Regions from separate parts of the Microbacterium sp. I2 genome, predicted to be linked through region 3. Evidence: predicted binding sites of a transcription regulator. Region 3 holds the regulator's gene; each other region holds the start of a gene.

The links. The regulator HrcA, encoded in region 3, represses chaperone genes, less so after heat shock. The targets are predictions, from matches to a motif close to TTNGCACTCGNNNNNNNCGAGTGCNAA.
Region 1: groL (chaperonin GroEL) is a predicted target of HrcA. The motif match lies at 887-913, and genes of this name have one in related genera.
Region 2: groES (co-chaperone GroES) is a predicted target of HrcA. The motif match lies at 938-964, and genes of this name have one in related genera.

The regions. Positions count from the first base shown of each region.
Region 1 covers NZ_JBLWIH010000001.1:380,449-382,714, reverse strand. Annotated here, with positions in the region: gene ACLKM7_RS01740 (LytR C-terminal domain-containing protein) at 1-413, shown strand, start outside; gene ACLKM7_RS01735 (cold-shock protein) at 572-775, shown strand; gene groL (chaperonin GroEL) at 950-2,266, shown strand, end outside.
Region 2 covers NZ_JBLWIH010000025.1:59,338-61,603, forward strand. Annotated here, with positions in the region: gene ACLKM7_RS18310 (Hsp70 family protein) at 1-638, opposite strand, end outside; gene groES (co-chaperone GroES) at 1,047-1,343, shown strand; gene rarD (EamA family transporter RarD) at 1,536-2,266, shown strand, end outside.
Region 3 covers NZ_JBLWIH010000010.1:359,947-362,212, reverse strand. Annotated here, with positions in the region: gene dnaJ (molecular chaperone DnaJ) at 1-469, opposite strand, end outside; gene hrcA (heat-inducible transcriptional repressor HrcA) at 521-1,561, opposite strand; gene hemW (radical SAM family heme chaperone HemW) at 1,671-2,266, opposite strand, start outside.

The DNA of each region.
Region 1 (2,266 bases), on a different contig from region 3:
TCGGCACGCTGCTGGCCTCGGGCCGCATCGAGCTCTTCCCCGAGCCGACGCCGACGGTCCAGCCAGAGCCCGAGGTCACGCCGGTCGTCGACGTCAGCTACCAGGTGCAGATCCTCAACGCGACGCCCGAGCAGGGCCTCGCGACGCAGATGAAGGACGTGATCGTCACCGCCGGATGGGCCGACGGCAGCGTCCTGGCCGGCGGCGCGGGCTCGGAGGACTTCCCCGAGACCACCGTCTTCTACGTCAACCCCGAGGACGAGGCCGCTGCCGCCGGACTGGCCGATGTCATCGGCGGGGCCAACATCGAGCAGAGCGATGCGTACCCGCCGGCCGACCCCGCGATGAAGCAGCTCACGGTGGTCATCGGCCTGGACCGTACCGCGGCCGGCGCGCCGACACCCACGCCCTGAAGTCCTCTCCTGGCGCTCCAGCGCCACTCCGGGCGGAGTGTGTTTCGAGCCGGTAAACAGTTGCGTTCGCTCATGTCAACAAGTGACGATCCGGGGTGGCGGCACTGTCGTGGATGCATACGATGAAGCCCAGTACCGCCGGCAACAGGAGATTTCGCATGACCCAGGGCACCGTCAAATGGTTCAACGCCGAGAAGGGATTCGGCTTCATCACCGTCGCCGACGGCCAGGACGTCTTCGTCCACTACTCGAACATCGACATGACCGGATTCCGCGTCCTCGAAGAGGGCCAGACGGTCGAGTTCACCGTCGGCAGCGGTCAGAAGGGCCCCCAGGCCGAGGCGGTCCGCGTCGTCGCTTGACCACGCCCAGCCGCGATCACACGAAACGGGATGCCGGGAGGCATCCCGTTTCTTCGCGTTTCGGAACCGGTCCGGCGGCTTGCACTCGATAGGTGCGAGTGCCAGAATGATTTAGCACTCGTGATTGTGGAGTGCTAATACCCAAAGCCTACGTTCCGGAGGGACGACACACACATGGCAAAGATCATCGCTTTCGACGAGGAGGCCCGCCGTGGTCTCGAGCGCGGCCTCAACATCCTGGCCGACGCCGTCAAGGTGACGCTCGGCCCGCGCGGTCGCAACGTCGTGCTTGAGAAGAAGTGGGGCGCCCCCACGATCACGAACGACGGCGTCTCGATCGCCAAGGAGATCGAACTCGACGACCCGTACGAGAAGATCGGCGCGGAGCTCGTCAAGGAGGTCGCCAAGAAGACCGACGACGTCGCCGGTGACGGCACCACCACCGCGACCGTGCTCGCCCAGGCGCTCGTGCGCGAGGGCCTGCGCAACGTCGCGGCCGGCGCCGACCCCATCTCGCTCAAGAAGGGCATCGAGAAGGCCGTCGCGGCCATCACCGCTGAGCTTCTGTCCAGCGCCAAGGAGGTCGAGTCCAAGGAGCAGATCGCTGCGACCGCCTCGATCTCGGCCGCTGACCCCGAGATCGGCGCGCTCATCGCCGAGGCCATCGACAAGGTGGGCAAGGAAGGCGTCGTCACCGTCGAGGAGTCGCAGACCTTCGGCACCGAGCTCGAGCTCACCGAGGGCATGCGTTTCGACAAGGGCTACATCAACCCTTACTTCGTCACCGACCCGGAGCGCCAGGAGGCGGTCTTCGAGGACGCCTACATCCTCATCGCGAACCAGAAGATCTCGAACATCAAGGACCTTCTGCCCATCGTCGACAAGGTGATCCAGGACGGCAAGGAGCTCGTCATCATCGCCGAGGACGTCGAGGGCGAAGCGCTCGCGACCCTGGTGCTGAACAAGATCCGCGGCATCTTCAAGTCGGTCGCCGTCAAGGCTCCCGGCTTCGGTGACCGCCGCAAGGCGCAGCTGCAGGACATCGCGATCCTCACGGGTGGCCAGGTCATCACCGAGGAGGTCGGTCTCAAGCTCGAGAACGCCACCCTCGACCTGCTCGGCCGTGCGCGCAAGGTCATCGTCACCAAGGACGAGACCACGATCGTCGAGGGTGCCGGCGACGCCGCTGCCATCGAGGGTCGCGTCACCCAGATCCGTCGCGAGATCGACAACACCGACAGCGACTACGACCGCGAGAAGCTCCAGGAGCGCCTCGCCAAGCTCGCCGGCGGCGTGGCCGTCATCAAGGCGGGTGCGGCGACCGAGGTCGAGCTCAAGGAGCGCAAGCACCGCATCGAGGACGCCGTCCGCAACGCGAAGGCAGCCGTCGAGGAGGGCATCGTCCCCGGTGGTGGCGTCGCGCTCATCCAGGCCGGCAAGGTCGCGTTCGAGGGCCTCGAGCTCACGGGCGACGAGGCGACCGGTGCGAAC
Region 2 (2,266 bases), on a different contig from region 3:
TCCTTGGCGTCGACGCACTCGCGTCGCAGCTGCGAGAGCGCGATCCGGCCGTCGGCAGAGGCATCCTCCAGCGCTTCGGCCGGCACCTCTGCGGCGCGCAGGACGTGTCGGAGCACGTCGTCGTCGAAGTCGGCGCCGCCCAGATTGTCGAGTCCGACCGGTTCGCCGACCACCTCGAACGATTCGCCGTGCTTGCGCAGGATGACGGAGTCGAACGTTCCGCCGCCGAGGTCGTACACCGCGAGGGTCTGTCCGTCCTGGAGCGCGCGGGCGGCCTCGTAGTGACGGGCGGCCGCCTCGGGTTCGGTGATGAATGCCACCTCTCCCACGCCGAGCGCATCCAGCGCGGCGCGGACGAGGCCGAGTCGGTGAGGGCCCCACATCGCCGGGTGCGTCAGTGCGACCCCGTCCGGCATAGCGCCTTCACGCTCGGCGACCAGCTCGATCACACCGGAGACGGTGCGCGCATACAGCTGCTCGGCGCGGATCGCCTGACCGCCGACCGTGAGCGGCACTTCATCGCCGATGCTGCGCTTGAACTCGCGGATCAGCCGCTCGGGCTGCGTGACCCCACGCCGTTCGGCGGCATCGCCGAACAGCAGGTCGCCGTCTTCTGCAACGAAGGCGACCGTGGCCACGCTGTCGCTCTTGCGACCCAGTGCGAACGGTGCCGCGGTGATGCTGCCATCCGCGCTCAGTCTCGCAGTAGCTGCCCCTACGCGGCTCGTTCCCACGTCGACAGCAAGAAAATATGACCCACCCATGAAGACTGCCCCCAGCTCACTAGTGGCGAGTTCCCCCGATCTCGCGCCGCGGCCCACCATTCCCAGTGGTAGAGGCACGCGGTGCTGTGATGATACATCCGCATCACGCGCGGGTACAGGGCTCAGTGCCGAATGCTCGGATTCTCATCTTGGAATCATCGGGACGTCACGAATTGGCACTCACGTTGCACGAGTGCCAATCACGTGCCTACACTTGGCGTTAGCACTCTCACTGTGCGGGTGCTAACGAGTCTTCAGTCTCAAGGAAAGAAGAGGTAGACCGTGTCGGTTTCCATCAAGCCGCTCGAGGACCGCATCGTCATCAAGCAGGTCGAGGCCGAGCAGACCACCGCAAGTGGCCTCGTCATCCCCGACACTGCCAAGGAGAAGCCCCAGGAGGGCGAAGTCGTCGCCGTCGGCCCCGGCCGCATCGATGACAACGGCAACCGCGTCCCGCTGGACGTCGCCGTCGGCGACCGCGTGCTCTACAGCAAGTACGGCGGGACCGAGGTCAAGTTCGGCGCCGACGAGTTCCTCGTGCTCTCGGCCCGCGACGTCCTGGCGGTCGTCGTTCGCTGACCCCGCGCACAGCGCAGCTTCGAGAGGGCCGGATGCCGTGGCATCCGGCCCTCTCGCATTCCCCGGGAACGGCGACCCGGCGTCGGCGGCGCTCATTAGGCTGAGGTGGTGAACCGCGAACCCTCCGAGAGCCCCGCCGGAGGTGACACCGACGAACTGGCCGAGTCCGCGGCGTCGACAGCCGGGGTGGCGTTGCCCCCGGCATCCGCCGATCTCTCTCGCGAGCGCAGTCTCGGCGGGGTGTACGCGTTCTCGGCGTACTTCCTGTGGGGGTTCCTGCCGCTGTACTTCGTGCTGCTCGCGCCGACCGGACCGTTCGAGCTGGTCGCGTGGCGCATCGTTCTCTCGCTGGTCTTCTGCGCACTGCTGCTGACCGTGACGCGCACGTGGGGGCGGCTCGCCGCGATCTTCCGGCAGCCGCGCGTGCTGGGGCTGACCGTGATCGCCGGCCTGCTGATCTACGTGAACTGGCAGGTCTTCATGTTCGGGGCGCTCAACGAGAACGTCATCGAGACCAGCCTCGGGTACTTCATCAACCCGATCGCGACGGTGCTGCTGGCGGTGCTCGTGCTGCGCGAGCGGCTGCGCGTCACGCAGTGGGTCGCGATCGGCATCGCCGCCGTCGCCGTCATCGTGATCATCGTCGGGTACAGGTCGTTCCCGTGGATCGCGCTGACCCTGGCGGCGAGCTTCAGCCTGTACGGGCTGGTCAAGAAGCGCGTCGGACCATCGGTGGATGCTGTCAGCGGCCTGACGCTCGAGTCGCTGTGGCTCATGCCGATCGCCGTGATCATCCTGGTCGTCGTCGGCACGTCCACGGGCATCACGATGGGTGCGAGCGGCTGGGGCCACGCCGTGCTGCTGAGCCTGGCGGGCGTCATCACGGCGGTGCCGCTGCTGTTCTTCGCGGCCGGCGCGCGCCG
Region 3 (2,266 bases):
GGCAGATGTCGCACGTGACGGGGCTGGTGCCCGGCTGGCAGCACGAGCCCTGACAGGTCTCGCACAGCACCGCGGTGTCGACATCGATGTCACGGTGGACGCCGAAGACGACATCGCCGAGTTCGAGGGTGACCCGCACGAGCGCATCCTGACCGCGCTCGCGCCGCGAGCGCGGGCGGCCGCCGCGGGATCCGCCGGACGAGCCGAAGAAGGTCTCGAAGATGTCGTTGAACCCGCCGAATCCGCCGGCCCCGCCGAAGGGCGTGTCACCGCCCATGTCGTACCGCGCCCGCTGATCGGGGTCGCTCAGGACGTCGTAGGCATGGGTGACGAGCTTGAAGCGCTCTGATGCGTCCTCGCCCGGGTTCACGTCCGGGTGGAGCTCCCGAGCGAGCCGTCGGTAGGCCTTCTTGATCTCATCGGGGGTGGCGTCTCGCGAGACGCCGAGGACCTCGTAGTGGTCAGCCACTTTCGCCTTCCTGCCGCGGCAGTGCCGCGTGATCGTGTGTACGCGTCCGCGTCAGCGGCTGCTCTCGTCTTCTTCGAGCATCCGCGTGAGATAGCGCGCGACGGCTCGCACCGCCGCGAGGTTCGTGGGGTAGTCCATGCGCGTCGGGCCCATGACGCCGACGCGGGCGCGCGAGCCCGTCGCGTCGTAGTCGCTGGCGAGGACGGATGCCTCGGCCAGTCCGAACGCCTCGTTCTCGCGGCCGATGCTCGCCGAGAGACCCTGCTCATCGGTGACCATCTCGCCCATGAGCCGCAGCAGCGTCACCTGCTCTTCGATGGCCTCCAGGAGCGGGTAGATGCTGCCGCGGAAGTCGGCCTCGCTCCGAGCGAGGTTCGCGCTGCCTGCCATGACCAGCTTGTCCTGACGGAACTCCTCGAGCTCCTCGGCGACCGCCGTCACGATCTCGTCGGTGGCCGCTTCGCGCGCGGCCGGATCCGGACCCGCTGCCGCGAGGCGCTCCGCGATCCGCTGGAGACCCTCGCGCACCGGGCGCCCCACCAACAGCGTGCCGAGTTCCGCGCGCATCCGGGCCAGGTCGGCCTCATCGAACTCGTCGCGGACGAAGGTCAGCCGTTGCGAGACGCGACCGGTGTCGGTGACGACGATCACCAGCATCCGCCCGCCGCCCAGCTGCACCAGCTCGACATGGGTGACCGTCGCCCGGGCGAACGACGGATACTGCACGATCGCGACCTGGCCGGTGAGGCGGGTGAGGGCACGCACGGAGCGCGCGAGCACGTCGTCCAGGTCGCCGGAGCCGTCGAGGAACGCCGCGATCGCGGACCGCTGCGCAGAGCTCAGCGGTCGAAGCTGGGCGAGATGGTCCACGAACACCCGATAGCCCTTGTCGGTGGGCACGCGTCCCGACGACGTGTGCGGAGCGGCGATGAGCTCCTCGTCCTCCAGCAGCGCCATGTCGTTGCGGATCGTCGCGGCCGACACACCGAAGGCGTGCCGCTCGACGATCGTCTTGCTGCCGACCGGCTCACGCGTGTCGACGTAGTCCTGGACGATCGCGCGCAGCACCTCGAGTCCGCGTTCGCTGACCATCCCGACTCCTCACGCTGCCTGGGCGCCGATGTGGAGAACCACACTTTGGCACTCGCACGACTGGAGTGCCAATTCTACCGGATCCGCGGCCTCGTGCCCCGGAGGCGCTTCAATCGGTGAGCGCCCGGACCACCGCATCTGCGAGGAGCCGCCCGCGGCGCGTCAGCACGATGCGTCCTCCCAGCGCCGCCGGGCCGTCGACGAGGCCGTCCGCGATGAGCGCCGCGGTCTGCCGGCGCGCGTCGCCGGGCAGGTCGGCCAGCGCCAGGCCGTCGCGGATGCGGGTGCGCAGCAGTACCGTCTCGAGCCCACGAGCCGCGGCATCCGTCACTTCCCTCCCTGCAGCGGGCGACTCGGTGTGGGCCAGCCGCTGGGCGTAGGCGGCCGGGTGCTTGACGTTCCAGAACCGCACTCCGGCGATGTGGCTGTGGGCGCCCGGCCCGAAGCCCCACCAGTCCGCCCCTGTCCAGTACGCGAGGTTGTGCCGAGAGCGCTGTCGTTCGTCGCGCGCCCAGTTCGACACCTCGTACCAGTCGAAACCCGCCGACGTCAGCAGCTCGTCGGCGAGCTCGTACATGTCCGCCTGCAGATCGTCGTCGGGGGTCGCCAGCTCACCGCGGCGGATCTGGCGCGCGAGCTTCGTCCCCTCCTCGACAATCAGGGCGTAGGCCGAGAGATGGTCGGGTTCCAGCGAGATCGCCGCCT